Regions from separate parts of the Zhihengliuella alba genome, predicted to be linked through region 1. Evidence: predicted binding sites of a transcription regulator. Region 1 holds the regulator's gene; each other region holds the start of a gene.

Region 1 (4,576 bases):
CGCCGTAGGGCTGCAGGCCGCGGAGGTTCTCTCGAAGGGGAAGCTGGTTCATGCGCGCTAGGACATCACTCACCGCGACAGTCTAGAACCCGGCCGGGCCGGCGCTGAATAGACTGCGTCCGGAGGTAACAAACGTCACCGCCGGCTCCTGCCGACGGATCGGCAGCGCGGGCCGCCGGTACTAGTCGGCGACGGGAAGGTAGATTTCCTGGCCCGCGTGCACCGTGTTGCCCGGGAGGTCGTTCAGCTCGACGATCTCGTCGACGACGATCCGCGGGTCCGCGCCGGGGACGAACTCGAGCGCGAGGCTCCAGAGCGTGTCGCCCTCCAGGGCTGTCACCGACTCGTACTGGACCGGCGAGGCGTCGCCGCTCCCGGCCGCGCTGACCGGCGCCGTCCAGAGGCCGAGGAGCATCAGCCCCGCCGCCGCGACGAGCAAGAGGGGCAGCCCGATGAGGACGAAGCGTCCTCGGCGGGTCAGCCGGAGCGGTGCCTCGGTGGCTGCCTGATTCGCCAGTGCCATCGTGGTCATGGTGTACCTCCCGTGAGCGGCCCGCCTGCGGGGGCCGCCAGTCTTCTGCGGTGTCGGTGTTCGAATCGAAAGTGCGACTCGAACATGTCTTCGAACTCTGCTGATCCATGTTTAGCACCCTTGAGCGATGGTTGTCGAGACACGTTCGAACAAACCTTTGAATCCGCGCGTCCCGCCACTAGGGTTGAAGCAGTGGTTCGTAGAGCTACTGCACCAGTCAGGTCCCACAGATTAGAGACGCCGGAACCCGCCGCAGCAGGGAGCGGGCACCGAGAAACAGCAAGGATGTACAGATGGCCGCGACGGAAACCTCCAAGCCACGCCGGGATCAGAAGAGCCTGACCCTGCGGCAGCGCAAGATCCTCGAGACCATCCAGCGCTCCATCGCGGCGCACGGCTACCCGCCGTCCATGCGCGAGATCGGAGACACCGTGGGACTGGCGAGTCTCTCGAGCGTGACCCACCAGCTGTCGCAGCTGGAGAAGCTCGGCTACCTCCGACGCGATCCGCGGCGCCCGCGGGCCATGGAGATCCTGCAGCCCCTGACGCTATCGGAGACGCCGGCGGAGACTCCCGACGGGCCCGGGCTGACCGCGGTCGGCGGGCTGCCGGTCTCGGAGCTGACGAGCGCCGTCGACACGGCCATGGTGCCCCTGGTCGGGCGGATCGCCGCAGGTGGACCGATCCTGGCCGAGCAGACGGTGGAGGACGTCGTCCCGCTGCCTCGCCAGCTCGTCGGGCAGGGCGAGCTGTTCATGCTGAAGGTCAGCGGCGACTCGATGGTGGATGCGGCCATCTGCGACGGAGACTGGGTGGTCGTCCGCCGTCAGAGCTCTGCGGACAACGGCGACATCGTCGCGGCCCTCCTGGACGACGAGGCGACGGTCAAGACGTTCCGCCAGCGGGACGGCCACACCTGGCTGCTGCCGCAGAACCGGCAGTACGAGCCGATCCTGGGCGACCACGCGACCATCATGGGCAAGGTCGTCTCGGTGCTCCGCTCCCTCTGAGCGAGCAGTTCGCGGAGTTGGAGAGCGGTGCGGGCCCCTGGCCCGCACCGCTCTTTCCGTCCCTACGCCTGGGCGGTCGCCGTCTCGGAGAGCCGGCGCAGCGCGCCGAGGACCGTGGGCTTGTCGACGGTGGGCCACATGGGTGGCAGCGACGAACGCAGGAAGGCGCCGTAGCGCTCCGTCGCGAGGCGCGAGTCGAGCACCGCCACCACGCCCCGGTCTTCGGCGGAGCGGATCAGGCGGCCTGCCCCCTGGGCCAGCCTGACTGCCGCGTGCGTGGCGGAGACCGCCATGAACCCGTTGCCGCCACGCTGGGCGATGTCGCGGCTGCGCGCCGTCGAGAGGGGGTCGTCAGGCCGCGGGAACGGGATCCGGTCGATGATGACGAGCCGACAGGAGGCCCCCGGGACGTCGACGCCCTGCCAGAGCGTCATGGTGCCGAAGAGGCACGTGTCCGGCTCCTCGGCGAATTGCTGCACCAGGGCGGACATCCCCGACTCCCCCTGGCAGAGGATCTTCTCGCTGACCCTCTCCCGCAGGACCTCGGCCGCCTCCTCAGCAGCGCGTTTGGAGGAGAAGAGGACGAGCGCGCCACCGCCGGAGGCATGGATCAGATCGGCGATCTCGTCGAGAGCCTCGCGGGAGACCAGGCGACCCGGCTTCGGCAGGTGCTTGGCGACGTAGAGCACTCCCTGTCTCGGGTAGTCGAACGGGCTCCCCACGTCGATTCCCTCCCAGCTGGGAGCGCCCTCCCCCATGAGCCCCAGGTCACCGGCGACATGGTCGAAGGCGGCCCCGACGGCGAGGGTCGCCGAGGTGAGGACGATCGTGCGTCCGTCGAAGAGTCCCTCGCGGAGCTTGCCCGCCACCGAGAGCGGTGCGATGTACAGCGTCGCCGGCGTCGAGTCGTCCGGTTGGACGTACCCCTGGCCGGGGACATAGCCACCGGGGCGCGACGCCCAGACGACCTCGCGACTCTCGTGGGAGTTCAGCAGCCGGTCCCCGATCTCGACCAGATACGACAGCTGCGAACGGGCCATCTGCTTGGCGCCATCGGCCTGCTCGTTGGGTTCCGGCTTCGAGTCCGAGAGCGCCACACGGGCGGCATCGGCGACCTGTTCCACGGCCGCCGCCTGCTCCTCGGAGATTCCCTTGGGCAGCAGTCCGGCGGGTATCCCCGTCACCGACTTTTCGAGGGCTTTGGCCGCCTGGGTCAGCGCGTCCACGCTGACTCGGCAGTGCTTGCGGGCGGCACTTGCGGCCGTGAGGACCATGGTGCCGGAGAGCTCGCGTGTCACAGAGCCCGTCACCCGGTCCTGCAGCTCGTGCGCCTCGTCGATGACGACCGTATCGAAATCGGGCAGGACCGCGAGTCCGTCGAACGCAGAGATGGCCAGCATCGCGTGGTTGGTGATGACCAGGTCGGCCTCGGCGGCCCGCGCGCGGGCCAGTTCGCTGAAGCACTCCTCCGCCATGGGGCACCGCTGGGCTCCGAGGCAGTCCCGTGCGGAGACGGAGACCTGCCGCCATGCCTGGTCGGGGACGCCGGGGACGAGGTCGTCACGATCGCCCGTCTCGGTCTCCTCGGCCCACTCGCGCAGTCGCACGACCTCGCGCCCGAGCTGGGTTGCGGGCCCGGCGTTGGCCTGCTGCCTCGAGGCGCCGTCCTCCGTCAGGGCGAAGAGCGCGCCCTCGTCGTCGTCCGGGTAGCCCCCGCCGAGCTTGTACTTGCAGACGTAGTTGCCGCGGCCCTTGGCGATGGCGACCTCCATCGGGCGGGGCAGTTCCTCCTCCAGGTGGGTCAGCAGCCGGGGGACGTCCCGACCCACGATCTGCGCTTGGAGCGCGAGCGTCGCCGTCGACACGATCACGGGCTTATCCGCGTCGACTGCATGGAGCAGTGCGGGGACGAGGTACGCCAGCGACTTGCCGGTGCCCGTGCCGGCCTGCACGAGGAGGTGCTTGCCGGTGCCGAACGACTCGGCGACGTGCTTGGCCATCTCCTGCTGGCCGGTCCGGCTGGTGCCGCCCATCTTGGCGACGGCAGTCTCCAGGAGTTCGAGAACCTCGTGGGACATCGGCTACTGCGCCGCGGGGTCGTCGTCGCCGCGGTCCACCCGGTAGGGCTCGAGCTCGGGCGCGAGGGACTCGCGGACCTTGACCTGCAGGCGCGTTCCGGACTCCTCGTGCTCGGTCGAGAGGATCTCCGCGTCATTGGCATGGAGCCGGTTGACCACCTCGCCGTGGCTGTACGGGACCAAGAGCTCCATGAGGACATTCGGCCGCGGGATCCGCCGCGAGATCACCTCGATCAGCTCGTCGATGCCGGCGCCGGTGCGGGCGGAGACCACCACCGTGTTCGGCTCGCGCTGGCGCACCCGCTCGATCACGAAGGGGTCGGCGGCGTCGGCCTTGTTCAGGACGATGACCTCGGGCACCAGGTGCGCGTCGACCTCGCGCAAGACCTCCCGCACGGCGCGGATCTGGCTCTCCGGGTCCGGATGGGAGGCGTCGACGACGTGCAGGATGAGATCCGAGTCGGCGACCTCCTCGAGGGTGGACCGGAAGGCCTCGATCAGCTGCGTGGGCAGCGACCGGACGAAACCGACGGTGTCGGCGAGCGTGAAGCCCACGCCGTCCGGCGTCTGCGCCTTGCGGACCGTCGGGTCGAGGGTCGCGAAGAGCGCGTTCTCCACGAGGACCCCGGCGTTGGTCAGCCGGTTCAGGAGCGACGACTTGCCGGCGTTGGTGTAGCCGGCGATGGCGACCGCCGGGACGGTGTTTCGCTTGCGGTTGGCGCGCTTGGCCTCCCGGGCGGGCTTCATGGCGGCGATCTCGCGACGCAGTTTGGACATCCGGCTGCGGATGCGGCGGCGGTCCAGTTCGATCTTCGTCTCGCCGGGGCCGCGGGAGCCGATGCCGCCTCCTGCGGCACCGACCCGGCCGCCGGCCTGTCGCGACATCGATTCGCCCCAGCCGCGGAGCCGGGGCAGCAGGTACTCGAGCTGCGCCAGCTCGACCTGGGCCTTGCCCT
Region 2 (4,576 bases), 170 kb from region 1:
TCGTCCTCTCCCTGGGAGAGGGCACGACGGCGGCTGCCGGGGACCGCGCGACGCGTCGCCAGACGCTGCGCAAGCGGGTGCGGCACACGCGGCGTCTCATTTCGATGCCCGGCGCCTGGCGCAGCGGACGGTTCTAACGGCTGCCGAATCGGCATGGCCCTGAGCTGAATTCCGGTGGAACCCGTTGTTCACTGAATCGTTCACGATAGGGTTGTCGTATGACCCAGAGCACTACTTCGACCTCGACGAGCCGTGCAACGACGGCCATCGACGAGGTGGCCAACGCCTACTTCGACGGCCTCATCGAGCGCAATCCCGACTTCGCCACGACCCTCGGGCTGCCCGGGCGGGAGACCGAGTACGGCGATCATTCCCCCGCCGGCCGGGAGGCGGAGGCCGCGGCGGCGCGTGAGACGCTGGCCGCCCTCGATGGTCTGGAACCGGTCGACGACGTCGACGCGGTGACGCTCGACGCCATGCGCGAGCGCCTGGGACTCGAACTCGAGATCCACGAGACCGGGGTCGTGGAGCTGAACAACCTCGCCTCCGCCGCGCAGTCGATCCGGAGCATCCTCGACCTGATGCCGCAGGAGACCGCCGAGCACTGGGAGCACATCTCCGGTCGGCTCGCGAATCTGCCGCAGGCGCTGGATGGGTACATCGAGTCCCTCCGCGATGCCCAGAGCCGCGGTCAGGTCCCGGCGCGACGGCAGGTCGCCACGGTCATCGAGCAGACACGCGACTACGCCAAGGACGACGGCTACTTCGAGCGGCTGGCGCAGGACGCCGTCGTACTCGACGGAGAGCTGCCGGCGGAGCTGCGCGTGGAACTGACCAAGAACGCCCGTGTCGCGGCGGAGGCCTACGATGCGTTCGCCGACTACCTGGAGGTCGAGCTGCTGCCGGAGGCGCGCGAGGAGGACCCGGTGGGGCGCGACTACTACGCACTGATGTCGCGCCGGTTCCTCGGTGCCGAGATCGACCTCGAGGAGACCTATGCGTGGGGCGTCGAGGAGCTCGAGCGCCTGATCGCGGAGCAGCGGGAAGTCGCCGAGGCGATCAAGCCGGGTGCCACCATCGAGGAGGCAAAGGAGCTGCTCGACGCCGATCCAGCCCGCCAGCTGCAGGGCACGGACGCGCTCCGGGACTGGATGCAGGAGAAATCCGACGCTGCCATTGCGGCACTGAAGGACAGTCACTTCGAGATCCCGGAGCCGATGGACCGGCTCGAGTGCATGATCGCCCCCACGCAGGAGGGCGGCGTCTACTACACCGGCCCGTCCGACGATTTCTCCCGCCCGGGCCGCATGTGGTGGTCCGTGCCCGCGGGCGAGGACGAGTTCACCACGTGGGCGGAGACGACGACGGTCTACCACGAGGGCGTCCCCGGCCATCATCTGCAGATCGCCACGCAGACCCGGTTGAAGGAGCTGCTCAACAACTGGCGGCGCCATGCGTGCTTCACGTCGGGCCACGCCGAGGGGTGGGCGCTCTACGCCGAGCGGCTCATGCTCGATCTCGGCCATCTGGCCGATCCGGGAGACCACATGGGCATGCTGGACATGCAGCGGATGCGGGCGGCCCGCGTCGTCTTCGACATCGGCGTCCACCTTGGGCTGGAGATCCCGGAGCAGTGGCGGGACGAGCTGCTGGCCGACGGCGGCGCGTCCACGTGGACACCGGAGGTCGGGTTCGAGTTCCTCAAGCGGCACCTGGCCATCTCGGAGGGCCAGCTGAAGTTCGAGTTCACGCGCTACCTCGGGTGGCCGGGCCAGGCACCGTCCTACAAGGTCGGACAGCGCCTGTGGGAGGAGATCCGCGACCAGCGGCGTCAGAACGAGGGTGAGGCGTTCGATCTCAAGGCCTTCCACACCCAGGCCCTCGCCGTGGGATCGGTAGGACTGGATACCTTGCGCCGGGCACTTCTGCCCAGCTGAGCGCCTCTTCCGACACTGCGCTCAGGACGAGCCACGCATCGCGCACGGCTCACCACCGCATTGATGGCGGGGCACGAAATCACTTCGTGCCCCCCCATCGGCGTCTGGGGCCCCACCATTGAATGCAGAAGAGCTCGAGTACGCTGTCGGCTCACAGTGTTCGAAGAAACTTTCGAACAAGTATGGAACCCTGTGAATACATCTTCTAGAATAGCTCTATGGCAGTTTCGGATCCGCTCGTGCTGGGCATCGGGGAGTTCGTCGTCACCGTCGGTGACGGCCTCCCGGCCGCGCGTGCGGATTCTTCCGTGACCGGGGCGCTTGCCCTGGCTCACGACCCTGTTCACAACGCTGCGGTTCCCGACGCCGCGTCGTCTGTGGCGGAGGCTTCCGGGGCACCGGCGGATGTGCGAGGGGCGGGCACTCCGCCCGGGCCCGGGGAGGCGGTCATGATTCCGTGCCCGCTCATGGGTGCCGAGGCCGTGGCGGCGTTGGCTGGCCGGTTCTCGCCGGAGGGCTTGCTGGCATTCTCGGAGGCGTTGAAGCGGTTCGGCGAGGCGGTGATGCTCAGGGCGATCGCTGATCTGGACGCCCGGGACGCGGAGATCATCCGGGCGGATCTGGACGACCTGGGCCGCTCCTCGGAGGCAATGGCGGCCTCGCTGGGCAAGGGGCGCCTCGTCGAGCGGGCCCCGGATGAGGCGTTGGCGCAGGAGATCGCCCAGGTCCGGGGTGTCTCCCGGTACGGGGCGGCCCGCGATGTGGAGCGTGCCCGCCTGCTGTGCAGGGATCTGCCCGAGCCGTTCGAGGCCCTGGCCTCCGGCCGTCTGGGTGCCCTGCATGCCCGGAATATGGTGGATCTGGCCTCCCGCATCCCGGCAGCCGAGGTGCCGGCGGCATCGTCGAAGGACCCGGCCGCCCTCGAGGAGCGGGCCCGCCGGGTGGCCGAGGCCGAGCGGGCCCAGCGGCAGCGGCGCCAGGCCTTCTGCACGGACGTGCTCGAGCGGTCCACGGGCAAGACGCCGGGGCAGGTGGAAGGGTTCGGGAAGCGGCGCCTGGAGCGCGAGCTGGGCGAGCCGTTGGAGGTCCGGCACCGCAACGCCCGCAAGAGCCGGCGGGTCGAGCTCTACGCGGAGGATGACGGCATGTGCTACCTCTCCGCCTACCTGCCGACCCTCGCCGGAGAGGCGATCATGCGCCGACTCGAGGACTACGCCCGGCTCCACCGCCACGACTCCGCCGCCGACCCCGCCGCCCAGAACCCGAACCCCCAGAACCCGAGCTCCCCGAACCCGAGCCCCCAGAATCCGGACGTTCAGAACCCGGGCGTTCAGAACCCGGGCGTTCAGAATCCGAGTATCCGCGGCGCCGGTGCCGCAGGATCGGCCCCGGATGCCCCGGATGCCCCGGATGGGTCGGAGGGATCGGAGCAGCGGACGCTGGGACAGCTGATGGCGGACGCGTTCATGGACCTGCTCCTGGCCGGGCCGGCCGGAGCCGGGCTGGAGAACATCGTCCCGTCCGTCGTCGTGACAGTCCCGGCCGAGCTCTTTCCCACTCTCGGCACCGACGGAAGCACCGAGGGCAGCAGCGTTGTGGGCAGCGGCGCAGCCGCGGCGAGCGCCGATCCCGCCGCCGAAAAGCCGGCCCCGGCCAAGGATTCGGCGGCCCCGGCCGGAGGCTCGGCGGCCCCGGCCCCGGCCTCGGCGCCGGTGCCAGTGCCGGCGGCGGCGGCGGCCCCGCCGTGTCCGGCTCCTGCGTCGGATCGAGAGGCTGCCGCGGATCGGGCTCCCGCTGCCGATCCGCCGACCGCTACGGGTCCTCCGGGCCCGGGTGGGCGGCCCGTGCCGGTCGCGGAGGTCGAGCGGCTCGGCCCGGTAGATCCAGACTCGCTACGGCGGATCATCGGAGCAGCGCCGACGTGGACGCGGATCGTGACCGATCCGTGGACCGGGGCGATCCGCGCCTTCGACGCGGAGGCCTACCGGCCCCCAGCCGCCCTCCGCCGCGCCCTGGCCCTGCGGGACCGCACCTGCCGGGTCCCCGGCTGCGGTCGCCGGGCGACCGCCTGCGAACCGGACCACATCCTCGAGTGGCAGCACGGCGGCACGACCCGCATGGAGAACCTCGTCTCCCTCTGCAAGCGCTGCCACCGGCTGAAGTCCTGGGGACTGATCACCTGCGAGATGACGCCCGCGGGCACCCTGACCGTGACCACCCACCTCGGCACCGCCACGACCACCTACCCCGACGCCGCCTGGGCCATCAACGGACCCACCCCGGCCGAACCAGCCAGAACGGCCGAGAATCCAGCCCCCGCAACCCCGGCAAGTCCCGCAACCCCGTCAACCCCGGCAGCCCCGTCAAGTCCGGCACCCCCGGCACCCCCGGCAACCCCGGCACGCCAGGCACCCCCGGCAGTCCTGACGTCGCCGCGGCCGAAGCCAGCCAGGGCACGCCCGGCACCGACCCAGGCCGAGGCCAGAACCAACACCGAGACCGGCCACACGGCCACCGTTCAGAGCGCGCCGACCGGACCCGACGCCCACCCGACTCCCGCCCAGAGGTTCCCGGTCCCGGCCCGGATCGCCGCCTGGATCAAGGCCTCCCCCCGCCCCTGGACCCCCGACCACCAGCGG
Region 3 (4,576 bases), on a different contig from region 1:
AGCCCGACGCCGCGAACTGCCCCAAACTGGCGCCGATGCGCCGGCGCTCCAGCAGCCGCAGCCACACCACCAGGCCCAGCAGGATCAGGAACAGCGGCACCTGGAGGGTCAGATAGAACGCGAAGAACGAGTCGAAGCCGATCGCCAGGCCGCCGTTCCACAGCATGTGACCCCCGACGGCGAGTGCGTACCCTCCCGCCAGGTAGAGGGGCCAGCGCCGGCGTCCGTGCAGATTGGCCAGGCCGAGCGCGGCTCCCATGAAGATCGAGAAGGAGACGTGGGCGAACGGACTGAACACCCCGCGCAACAGGAAGGTCTCCAAGAAAACGGTCGGTGTCTCGGCCAGCGCCGACGACAGGTAGAGCAGATTCTCCGTGAAGGCGAATCCGGCCCCCACCAGGCCGCCGTAGACCACGCCGTCCACGGGGCCGTCGAACTGCCACCGCGCCAGCAGGAAGATCAGCAGGATGCCCAGCCCCTTGCAGAGCTCCTCGACGACGGGGGCCTGGACCACGGCGCCGAACAGATCGGGGTCGCTCATGCTCGTCAGCGGCATCACGATGCGGGCGAAGGGGTCACCGATCAGCAGCGTCCCGGCGATCGAGGCGCCCGCGCCCCACGCCAGCGCGGCGACGAGCGGAGGCCACGGCTCCGGGTCCCAGCGATCTACCCACCGCAGTCCGAACCAGCAGATCGCCAGTGGCACGAGGGCCAGCAGCGAGACGACGAAGAGGCTTCCCGGCGTCACGACGTCGGCGACCCAGCGCACCGTCAGGAAGAGCACCACCAGCGCGGCGGACAGGAATACCGCCAGTCGCGCCTCGTGCCGCCGGTCGGCCGACGGCGAGGCCCCGGCTCCGACCATCGCCAGTCCGCTCGGGGCGCCTTCGCCGACCGGGGACGTCCCGGGGACGTCGGCGGGACCGGGAATGGGCGGGACAGTTGCGCTCATGCGCCCAGCCTAGTTGGCTAGGGACGTGACTGACCTGGGATTCCTGAAGCTGACCGGCCCCGAGCACCCCTTCGAGGAGATCCGGCGCCGGGTCGCGGCGGCGGTCGACGACGGCACCCTGCCGGTCGGCACGCGGCTGCCGCCCGTGCGCGCTCTCGCCGGTGACCTCGGGGTCGCCGTCAACACCGTGGCCCGCGCCTACAAGGAACTCGAGGCGGCCGGCGTCGTGGCCACCCGCGGCCGCGCCGGCACGGTGGTCCAGGCCGGTGCGGGGGACCAGCGCGCACGGCTCGCGGCCGCGGCGGACCGGTTCGCCGACGTCGTGGCGCAGACGGGGTACGACGACGCCACGGCCGTGGACTACCTGCGCGCCGCCCTCGACCGGCGGCGCTGACCGGCGCCGCCCTCGACCGGCGGCGCTGACCGGCAGCGCCCACGCCGTGGGCGAACGGACACCGAACACGACGGGGTTCGAATGAACTTTCGATTAGGATGTGCCTGTGGCTAGCGACGCAAACACTCTGACCAAGGTCAACGACCAGTCCCGCCTCGTCGTCGAGGGAGCCCGGGAGCACAACCTGCGCAATGTGAGCGTGGACCTCCCGCGCGACTCGCTCATCGTCTTCACCGGCCTGTCCGGATCCGGCAAGTCCTCCCTCGCGTTCGACACGATCTTCGCCGAGGGGCAGCGGCGCTATGTCGAGTCCCTGTCCTCCTATGCGCGCATGTTCCTGGGCCAGGTGGACAAGCCGGACGTCGACTTCATCGAGGGGCTCTCGCCGGCGGTCTCGATCGACCAGAAGTCGACGAGCCGCAATCCGCGCTCGACCGTCGGCACGATCACCGAGATCTACGACTACATGCGCCTGCTGTGGGCACGCGTCGGCGTCATGTACTGCCCCGTCTGCAACGAGCCGGTCATCAAGCAGACCCCGCAGCAGATCGTCGACCAGCTGCTGGAGCTCGAGGAGCGGACGCGCTTCCAGGTCCTCGCTCCGGTGGTGCGCGGGCGCAAGGGCGAGTTCGTCGACCTGTTCCAGGAGCTCTCCACCAAGGGCTACTCGCGCGCCATCGTGGACGGCGACGTCATCCAGCTCAACGACCCGCCCAAGCTCGCCAAGCAGGTCAAGCACACGATCGAGGTCGTGGTGGACCGCCTGGTCATCAAGGACGGGATCCGCCAGCGGCTCACGGACTCCGTGGAGACAGCACTGAATCTCGCGGACGGGCGCGTCGTCGCGGACTTCGTCGACCTCGCCGAGGACACGGAGGAGCGGCGCCGGAACTTCTCCGAGAACCTGGCCTGCCCCAACGAGCACCCGCTGGCCATCGACGAGATCGAGCCGCGGTCCTTCTCCTTCAACAATCCCTTCGGGGCCTGCGCCGCCTGCTCCGGCATCGGCAGCCGGCTCGAGGTCGACGAGCAGCTCGTGGTGCCCGACGACGCCAAGTCGATCCGCGAGGGCGCCATCGCCCCCTGGTCGCTCGGCCAGGCGACCAGCGAGTACTGGCAGCGCCTCATCGAGGGCCTCGCCGCCGAGCTCGAGTTCTCCCTCGACGAGCCGTGGCACCGTTTGCCCGCCAAGATCAAGAATGCCCTGCTGCACGGCAAGGACCACAAGGTGGTGGTCCAGTACCGCAACCGGTTCGGTCGCGAGCGCAAGTACAGCACCGGCTTCGAGGGCGTGGTGCAGTACATCCACCGCAAGCACCAGGAGACCGAGTCCGACCACGCCCGCGACCGGTACGAGCAGTACATGCGGCAGACCCCGTGCCCGGAGTGCGACGGCGCCCGGCTGAACCCCGCCTCGCTCTCCGTGCGCGTCAACGGGCACTCGATCGCCGACGTGTGTCGGATGCCGATGCGCGAGGCGGCCGCCTTCCTGGAGACGCTCACCCTCAGCGAGCGCGACCGGCAGATCGCGGAGCAGGTCCTGCGGGAGATCGCCGCGCGCCTGCAGTTCCTCCTCGACGTGGGGCTCGACTACCTCAACCTCGAGCGGCCCGCCGCGACCCTCTCCGGGGGCGAGGCCCAGCGGATCCGCCTGGCGACGCAGATCGGCTCCGGGCTCGTCGGCGTCCTCTACGTGCTCGACGAGCCCTCGATCGGCCTGCACCAGCGCGACAACCGGCGGCTCATCGAGACGCTGGCCCGGCTCCGCGACCTCGGCAACACCCTGATCGTCGTCGAGCACGACGAGGACACGATCGCCGAGGCCGACTGGATCGTCGACATCGGCCCCGGCGCCGGCGAGCACGGCGGCCAGGTGGTGCACTCCGGCCCGTTGGCCGGGCTGCTCGAGAACACGGAGTCCCTGACGGGCGACTACCTCTCCGGCCGGAAGTCGCTCGCCGTCCCGCAGAAGCGGCGCCCCGTGGACCGGAAGCGCCAGGTCACCGTCGTCGGGGCGCGCGAGAACAACCTCCAGGACCTCACCGTCGACTTCCCGCTCGGCGTCCTCACCGCCGTGACCGGGGTGTCCGGGTCCGGCAAGTCGACCCTCGTCAACGACATCCTCTACAAGGTGCTGGCCAACAAGCTCAACGGGTCCAAGCAGGTGGCCGGCCGCCACCGCAGGGTCAACGGTCTCGACCAGCTCGACAAGGTCATCCACGTGGACCAGAGCCCGATCGGCCGGACCCCGCGCTCCAACCCGGCCACCTACACGGGCGTGTTCGACCGCATCCGCAAGCTCTTCGCCGAGACCAACGAGGCCAAGGTGCGCGGCTACGGGCCGGGCCGCTTCTCCTTCAACGTCAAGGGCGGCCGCTGCGAGGCATGCTCGGGCGACGGCACGTTGAAGATCGAGATGAACTTCCTCCCGGACGTCTACGTCCCCTGCGAGGTCTGCCAGGGCGCGCGCTACAACCGGGAGACGCTCGAGGTCCACTACAAGGGCCGCAACATCGCCGAAGTCCTCGACATGCCGATCGAGGAGGCAGCCGGCTTCTTCGAGGCCTTCCCCCCGATCGCCCGCTACCTCAACACCCTCGTCGACGTCGGCCTCGGGTACGTCCGGCTCGGCCAGCCGGCCACCACGCTCTCGGGTGGCGAGGCGCAGCGCGTCAAGCTGGCCGCGGAGCTGCAGAAGCGCAGCAACGGGCGCGCGGTCTACGTGCTCGACGAGCCGACCACGGGCCTGCACTTCGAGGACATCCGCAAGCTCCTGAAGGTCCTGCAGAGCCTCGTCGACAAGGGCAACACCGTGATCACGATCGAGCACAACCTCGACGTCATCAAGAGCGCGGACTGGGTCATCGATCTCGGGCCGGAGGGAGGGTCCGGCGGCGGGCAGGTCATCGCCGAGGGCACACCCGAGCGGGTCGCCATGGTCGAGGCCAGCCACACCGGCCGGTTCCTCGCCGAGATCCTGGAGGGCCGCGGCGGATCCTGACGCCCGCGCCGGCCGCCGGCGCCGGTCCGCGTCGTGGCACCGCGTATGCCGTGTCCGGCATGGACGGCGCCGGGGCCCGCCGTGGCATGGCAGAATAACCCGGTGATGAATCCCGCCCCCGCCGCCCGGAGCGCCGTCGTTTTCGATCTCGACGGCACGCTCGTCGACCCCGCGGGTGCCATCACCAACGGCATCGCCGAGGCACTGGCCGCGCATGGCGTGCCCGTGC

The links. The regulator LexA, encoded in region 1, represses DNA repair genes until DNA is damaged. The targets are predictions, from matches to a motif close to TCGAACANNTGTTCGA.
Region 2: ABD784_RS06755 (HNH endonuclease signature motif containing protein) is a predicted target of LexA. The motif match lies at 2,098-2,113, and genes of this name have one in related genera.
Region 3: uvrA (excinuclease ABC subunit UvrA) is a predicted target of LexA. The motif match lies at 1,424-1,439, and genes of this name have one in related genera.

Annotation. Positions count from the first base shown of each region.
Region 1 covers NZ_BAABCJ010000002.1:46,530-51,105, forward strand. Annotated here, with positions in the region: gene ABD784_RS05990 (histidinol-phosphate transaminase) at 1-73, opposite strand, end outside; gene ABD784_RS05995 (LysM peptidoglycan-binding domain-containing protein) at 182-532, opposite strand; gene lexA (transcriptional repressor LexA) at 826-1,542, shown strand; gene ABD784_RS06005 (ATP-dependent DNA helicase) at 1,605-3,620, opposite strand; gene hflX (GTPase HflX) at 3,624-4,576, opposite strand, start outside.
Region 2 covers NZ_BAABCJ010000002.1:217,674-222,249, forward strand. Annotated here, with positions in the region: gene ABD784_RS06745 (acyl-CoA carboxylase subunit epsilon) at 1-137, shown strand, start outside; gene ABD784_RS06750 (DUF885 domain-containing protein) at 219-1,937, shown strand; gene ABD784_RS06755 (HNH endonuclease signature motif containing protein) at 2,387-4,576, shown strand, end outside.
Region 3 covers NZ_BAABCJ010000001.1:336,972-341,547, forward strand. Annotated here, with positions in the region: gene ABD784_RS01495 (PrsW family intramembrane metalloprotease) at 1-952, opposite strand, end outside; gene ABD784_RS01500 (GntR family transcriptional regulator) at 978-1,346, shown strand; gene uvrA (excinuclease ABC subunit UvrA) at 1,453-4,347, shown strand; gene ABD784_RS01510 (HAD hydrolase-like protein) at 4,453-4,576, shown strand, end outside.